2 regions of the Rugamonas sp. FW305-51 genome follow, and region 2 is predicted to be linked to the other one. Evidence: predicted binding sites of a transcription regulator. Region 2 holds the regulator's gene; the other holds the start of a gene.
What was found. The regulator sigma-54, encoded in region 2, starts transcription at its own class of promoters, with help from an activator protein. The targets are predictions, from matches to a motif close to TGGCANGNAANCTGCTTT.
Positions count from the first base shown of each region.

Region 1: the regulator sigma-54 is predicted to act here: its motif matches at 1,019-1,036, upstream of AC3WOS_RS02290 (ammonium transporter).

Region 1 covers NZ_JBYSZG010000002.1:239,709-243,282, forward strand. Annotated here, with positions in the region: gene AC3WOS_RS02290 (ammonium transporter) at 1-970, opposite strand, end outside; gene AC3WOS_RS02295 (prolyl oligopeptidase family serine peptidase) at 1,285-3,447, opposite strand; gene AC3WOS_RS02300 (putative bifunctional diguanylate cyclase/phosphodiesterase) at 3,565-3,574, opposite strand, start outside.
Region 2 covers NZ_JBYSZG010000041.1:21,846-25,419, forward strand. Annotated here, with positions in the region: gene AC3WOS_RS22450 (metalloregulator ArsR/SmtB family transcription factor) at 1-85, opposite strand, end outside; gene AC3WOS_RS22455 (threo-3-hydroxy-L-aspartate ammonia-lyase) at 238-1,224, shown strand; gene hpf (ribosome hibernation-promoting factor, HPF/YfiA family) at 1,340-1,696, opposite strand; gene AC3WOS_RS22465 (RNA polymerase factor sigma-54) at 1,771-3,246, opposite strand; gene lptB (LPS export ABC transporter ATP-binding protein) at 3,264-3,574, opposite strand, start outside.

The DNA.
Region 1 (3,574 bases), on a different contig from region 2:
CCACACCGCCCCAGGCGCCGCACAAACCATGCAGCGGCCATACGCCCAGTACGTCGTCGATCTTCCACTTGTTCTGCGCCAGCGTGAACATGGCCACGAAGATGGCGCCGGCGATGGCGCCCGTAACCAGTGCGCCCAGCGGGTGCATCAGGTCGGAACCGGCACACACGGCCACCAGGCCGGCCAGCGGACCGTTGTAGACGAAGCCCGGGTCGTTCTTGCCCAGCAGGAGTGCAACCAGCGTGCCGCCCACCATGGCCATCAGCGAATTGACGGCGACCAGGCCGTTCATCTTGTCCAGCGCCTGGGCGCTCATGACGTTAAAGCCGAACCAGCCCACCGTCAGGATCCACGCGCCCAGCGCCAGGAAGGGAATCGACGATGGCGGGTGGGCGGCGATGGCGCCGTTCTTCATGTAGCGGCCGCGGCGCGCGCCCAGCAGCAGCACGGCCGGCAGCGCAACCCAGCCGCCGACGGCGTGCACCACGACGGAGCCGGCAAAGTCATGGAACTCGGCGCCGAACGCTTGCGCCAGCCACTCCTGCAGGCCGAAGCGATGGTTCCACACCATGCCCTCGAAGAAAGGATAGACCAGGCCGACCAGCAAGGCGGTGGCGATCAGTTGCGGATGAAAGCGGGCCCGCTCGGCGATGCCGCCGGAAATAATGGCGGGGATAGCGGCGGCAAAAGTCAGCAGGAAGAAGAACTTGACCAGTTCATAGCCGTTCTTGGCCGCCAGCACGTCCGCGGCCGAGAAGAAATTAATGCCATAGGCGATGCTGTAACCGACGAAAAAATAAGCGATGGTCGAAATGGCAAAATCGACCAGGATCTTGACCAGGGCGTTAACCTGGTTCTTCTTTCTTACCGTGCCCAGCTCCAGGAAAGCAAAACCGGCATGCATCGCCAAAATCATGATTGCACCGAGCAAGATAAACAGTGCGTCGGCGCCTTCTTTGTATCCACCCATCAAACTACTCCCCAAAAGAATGCATCAAAAAGTAAAGATGTATTCCTTTAAGCAATAACCGTACCATTTTGGTGCAGTTTTTCAAGTATTTGATTTTATTGAATATTATTTTTTAGACCTGATTGCCACACTAATTGCGCACCATAATGATGCATTTGACGGTGAGTAGGTAGGACGGGTAGCACTATGTTTGTGCGATAGATGCGCGCCTGGCTTTCCAGCGACCGCCCGCGCACCAGCAAGTGGCGCACGGGCGGCGAGTCGCGTGGATCAAAAGCGTGCGCGTTCGGCGCGCACGCACAAGATTGGTGCGATTATTTTCCAGCAACCTGGGTCGGCTGTTCCATATGCAGCGCGCGGGTCAGGAAGCCCCAGCGATCGGTCACCTCCTCGATCTGCTTGGTGGTGGGCTTGCCGGCGCCGTGCCCCGCCTTGGTGTCGATGCGGATCAGGATGGGGGCCGCACCGCCCTGGTCAGCCTGCGCCGTGGCGGCGAACTTGAAGCTGTGCGCCGGCACCACGCGGTCGTCATGGTCGGCCGTGGTAATCATGGTGGCCGGGTAGCAGGTGCCCTTCTTCAGGTTGTGCAGCGGCGAGTATTTGAGCAGCGCATTGAATTCGTCGGCGTTATCGGACGAGCCGTAGTCCGACGTCCAGGCCCAGCCGATGGTGAACTTGTGGAAGCGCAGCATGTCCAGCACGCCCACTTGCGGGATCGCGGCGGCAAACAGGTCGGGCCGCTGGGTCATTACCGCGCCCACCAGCAGGCCGCCGTTGCTGCCGCCGCCGATCGCCAGGCGCGCTGGCGAGGTAACCTTGTTCTGCACCAGCCACTCGGCGGCGCCGATGAAGTCGTCGAACACGTTCTGCTTTTGCAGCTTGGTGCCGGCCGCGTGCCACGCCTCGCCGTATTCGCCGCCGCCGCGCAGGTTAGCCATCACGTACACACCGCCCATTTCGACCCAGGCCAGGTTGGCCACCGAGAACGATGGCGTGAGCGAGATGTTGAAGCCGCCGTAGCCGTACAGGTAGGTCGGGTTGTTGCCATCCAGTTTCAGCCCTTTTTTGGACACGATGAACATGGGCACGCGCGTGCCGTCGCGGCTGGTGAAGAACTGCTGGCGCGTCTCGTACGCGGACGGGTCGAAGTCCACCTTGGGCTGGCGGTAGACGCTGCTCTTGCCCGTCTTCATATCGTAGCGGTAGATGGTCGATGGCGTGGTGAAGCTGGTGTAGGAGTAGAACGTTTCCGTATCCGTGCGCTTGCCCTGGAAGCCGCCCGCCGAACCGATGCCGGGCAGTTCCACGTCGTGCAGGCGCTTGCCGTGCAGGTCGTAGACGGTGACCTGGCTATGGGCATCGCTCAGGTAGTCAGCCACCAGTTGCTGGTTGACGATGTTGGCCGACACCAGCGTCTGCGCGCTCTCCGGCACGATTTCCTTCCAGTTGGCCGGCTGCGGCTTGCGGGTGTCGATGGTGATGATGCGTGCGCGCGGCGCCTTCAGGTCGGTGCGGAACCAGAATACGGGGCCGTCGTTGTCGATGAAGTTGTAGGCCGCGTCGAAGTCCTCCAGCAGGGGCACCACCTTGCTGTCCTTGGCGCGCAGGTCCTTGTAGTAGAGGCGGTTCTTGCGCTCGGTGCCTTGCGAGGCCGTGATGATGAGATAGCGACCGTCATTGCTTACCTCGCCGCCGAAGCCCCAGTCCTTGTGGTCGGGACGTTCGTAGACCAGGGTGTCGCTGCCTTGCGGCGTGCCCATCTTGTGGAAGTACAGCTTCTGGAAGTAGTTCACGTCGGCCAGCTTGGTCGCTTCCTTGGGTTCGTCGTAGCGGCTGTAGAAAAAGCCGGAACCGTCGCGCAGCCAGGCCGTGTTGGAGAACTTGACCCACCGGATATGGTCGCTCGTGTCCTTGCCCGTTTCGATGTCGCGCACCCGGATTTCGTTCCAGTCCGAGCCCGATGCGGCCGTGCTGTAGGCCAGGTATTTGCCGTCCGGGCTGACGGCCAGGCCGGCCAGCGCCACGGTGCCGTCGGCGGCCAGCGTGTTCGGATCCAGCAGCATGCGCGGCGTGTCGGCCAGCGATTTGACCGTATAGAGCACTGCCTGGTTTTGCAGGCCGTCGTTGCGGCTGTAGAAATAGCGGCCGCCTTCCTTGAACGGCACCGAGAAGCGCTCGAAATTCCACAGCTTGGTCAGCCGCTGGCGGATCGCGTCACGGCCGGGAATCTGGGCCAGGTAACCTTGCGTCAGGGTGTTCTGGGCTTCGACCCAGGCGTGGGTATCGGCGCTGTTGGCATCCTCCAGCCAGCGGTAGGGATCGGCCACCGTGGTGCCGTGGTAATTGTCCTGCTGTTCCACCGTGCGGGTGAGCGGATACTGCAGGCCCTGGCCGTTGGCCGGGCATTGCTGCGCCACAGCGCTGCCGCCCAGGCCGGCGATCAGGGTGAAAAGAAGGGATGCGCGTCGTATTTGCATGTAGGGTTCCGTGTCAACGTTGTAGATGGCGGCGCAAGATCGATGGCGTGCGCGCGGAACGATGATAACGTGTCTCGATGCAAATTTAAAATGTTAGCAACGTTGACAATACATTTTTTATTTGGCA
Region 2 (3,574 bases):
CCGGATTGGCCAGCGCCTTGAGCAGGCTGCTGGCCTGCCCGGCCGAGGCCCGCAGGCTGTCGATATCGATGCTCGCATTGTCCATCTGTACTCCCCCACTCCCGCTATCCGTCATGGCAAACATTATACCAAATTATATATTATGTGCATGTATGGTTTCAAGCAGGCGTTTGGACAGTGGCGCCGAATGCTGGCACACTGCCCGCTTGCCTCGATACCCACCGAAAGGACTCCCCCATGACACAATCGACCCTCGCCGTGCAGTACGCCGACATCGCGGCGGCCGCGCAACGGCTGGCCGGCGTGGCGCACCCTACCCCGGTGCTGACTTCGCGCCAGGCCGACGAACGCAGCGGCGCGCAGCTGTACTTCAAGTGCGAGAATTTCCAGCGCGTGGGCGCCTTCAAGTTCCGCGGCGCCTACAACGCCATCAGCTGCCTGGACGAGGAGCAGCGGCGCCGCGGCGTGGTCGCCTTCTCATCGGGCAACCACGCCCAGGGCATGGCCCTGGCCGCACGCATGCTGGGGGTGCCGGTCACCATCGTCATGCCAACCGACGCGCCGGCCATGAAGCTGGCCGCCACCCGCGAATACGGCGCCGAGATCATCCTGTACGACCGCAAGACGGAAGACCGCGAAGTGATCGCCGCCCGCCTGGGCCAGGAACGCGGCCTGGCCGTGATCCCCGCCTACGACCACGCGCACGTGATCGCCGGCCAGGGCACGGCCGCCAAGGAACTGTTCGACAGCGTGGGCGAACTCGATTACCTGTTCGTGAGCACGGGCGGCGGCGGCCTGCTGTCGGGCAGCGCGCTGGCGGCGGCCACGCTGTCGCCGCGCTGCGCCGTGATCGGCGTCGAGCCGGAGGCGGGCAACGACGCCCAGCGTTCGCTGCGCAGCGGCCAGATCGTCCACATCGAGGTGCCCGACACCATCGCCGACGGCGCCCAGACCCAGCACATCGGCAAGCTGGTGCTGCCCATCCTGCAGACCCACGTGCGCGACATCGTCACCGTCAACGACGACCAGCTGCGCAGCCAGATCCGTTTCTTCGCCGAGCGCATGAAGATGGTGGTGGAAGGCGCCGGTGCGCTGGCCGCCGCTGCGGCCATGAACGGGGTGGTCGATATCCGCGGCAAAAAAGTGGGCGTGATCGTCAGCGGTGGCAATATCGATATGGCGCTGTTCGCCGAGTGCATGGCGCGCAGCGCGCCGCAGAACTGACCCCCAGCACGCATACGGTTTATACCATTTATACGGTTTAGACGAAAAGTACGCGACGTAGGGCCGCAAAAAAGGGCGCCAGATGCGCCCTTTGTTTTCTCAAGCCGGGACCGTCTTATGCGGTGGCGGCGGGTTCGAAGGTGTCCGGCAGATGCTTGATCGCATCGTGGCCGTGTTCCTGAACTTTGGATTTGTATTTCATGACCTGACGATCAAGCTTGTCGATCAGGGTGTCGATGGCGGCGTACAGGTCTTGCGACAGGCTCTCCACATACACGGTCTTGCCGGACATGCGCAAATTGATCTCTGCCTTCTGGCGCTTCTCTTTCTCGGTGAGGTTATCTACGGTCAGGATGACAGCAATATCAATCACTTGATCGAAGTGGCGTTTGATGCGCTCCAGCTTGTTCTGCACATATTCGCGAATGGCTGGGGTCACTTCGAGATGATGTCCACTGATGGTGAGATTCATACACACTCCTAAAGATGATGTCGCTTACGGTCAGTGCGCTGCCCTTTCAGGCCGGGCGCGCAGGAACCAGATAACTACAAAGACTTGCGGAGACTGACTGGCGGGATCTTTAATGCTTCGCGATATTTGGCAACAGTTCGTCGCGCAATCACCATGCCTTGTTCTCCCAGCATGTCCGCAATCTTACTGTCGGATAAAGGATTTTTAGGGTCTTCTGCTCCTGTCAATTGCACGATCAGTGCACGTATCGCCGTCGATGATGCTTCTCCCCCCGCTTCGGTGGCGACATGGCTGCCAAAGAAATATTTCAACTCAAACATGCCATGCGGGGTCAGCATATACTTCTGAGTTGTTACCCGAGAAATAGTACTCTCGTGTAGTCCCAGTGTATCAGCAATTTCACGCAACACAAGGGGCCTCATGGCAACGGCGCCGTGCGAGAAAAAATTCTTTTGCCGTTCCACTATGGCTTGCGCCACGCGCAGGATGGTGTCGAAGCGCTGGCGCATGTTCTTGATCAGCCATTTCGCTTCCTGCAGCTGGGCCCCCATGGCGCCCTCGCCCTTGCCCTGCTTGAGCAGGTTGGCGTACATGGCGTTGACCCGCAGGCGCGGCATGACGTCGTTGTTCAAGGTGACCTGCCAGCCGTTGCGGGCCTTCTTGACGATCACGTCCGGCACCACGTAGTCCGACACGTCCGAGGCAAACGCGGCGCCCGGGTGCGGATTGCACTGGCGGATCACGGCCTGCGCTTCGCGCAAGTCCTCGTCGTCGCACTGCATGGCCTTCTTGAGCTTGTTGAAGTCGCGCTGGGCGAACCAGGCCAGGTGCTGTTCCACGATGGCCAGCGCCATGCGGCGCGTCACCAGCGGCACGTGCGGCATGCGCTTGATCTGCAGCGCCAGGCACTCGGAGGCGTTGCGGGCGCCCACGCCCACGGGGTCGAAACTTTGCAATAACGACAAGGCCGTCTGCAGCTCCTCGGGCTCGATGTCCAGTTCTGCCGGCAGGCGGGCCAGGATTTCTTCCAGCGGTTCTTCCAGGTAGCCGTTTTCGTCGAGCGCGTCGATGATGATTTCCACCAGCGCCCGGTCGCGCATTTCCAGCACCGTCACCCGCATCTGCTCCATCAGGTGTTCGCGCAGGGTGCAGTGGTTTGCTTCGAGCTGGGGCCGGGAGTCCTCGTCGTCGGGCGTCTTGCTGCGCCCGGCGTCGCTCCAGTCCATGTCGCCCTCGGGCGCGGCGTCGCCGTCGGCGCCCTCGAACGGCTCGGCCTCGGCCGGCGCGGGCGCATCCTGCTGCTGGCCGGGCGGGCCTTCGGGCGGCGCCTCGGCCGGCGCGCTTTGCTGGCTGATGGCGCCGTCGGCCAGCAGCCGCACGGAATGGTCGAGCGGATCGTCGAGCCGCTCCAGCAGCGGATTGTCGGTCAGCAGCTGTTCCAATTCCTGGTGCAACTCCAGCGTGGACAACTGCAGCAGGCGTATCGATTGCTGCAGTTGCGGGGTCAGCGCGAGGTGCTGCGAAGTGCGCAGTTGCAATGACTGTTTCATGGCTTTACTTACATACCTTACATACGGAAGTGTTCACCCAGATACACGCGACGCACCGATTCGTTGGCGATGATGTCGTCTGGCCGGCCTGACGCCAATACCGTGCCCTGGTTGATGATATACGCGCGGTCGCAGATGCCCAGCGTCTCGCGCACATTGTGATCGGTGATCAGCACGCCGATGCCGCGTTCCTTGAGGAAGCGCACGATGCGCTGGATCTCAATGACGGCGATCGGGTCGACCCCGGCGAATGGTTCGTCGAGCAGCACGAAGCGGGGATTGGTCGCCAGTGCGCGCGCGATTTCGACCCGGCGCCGCTCGCCCCCGG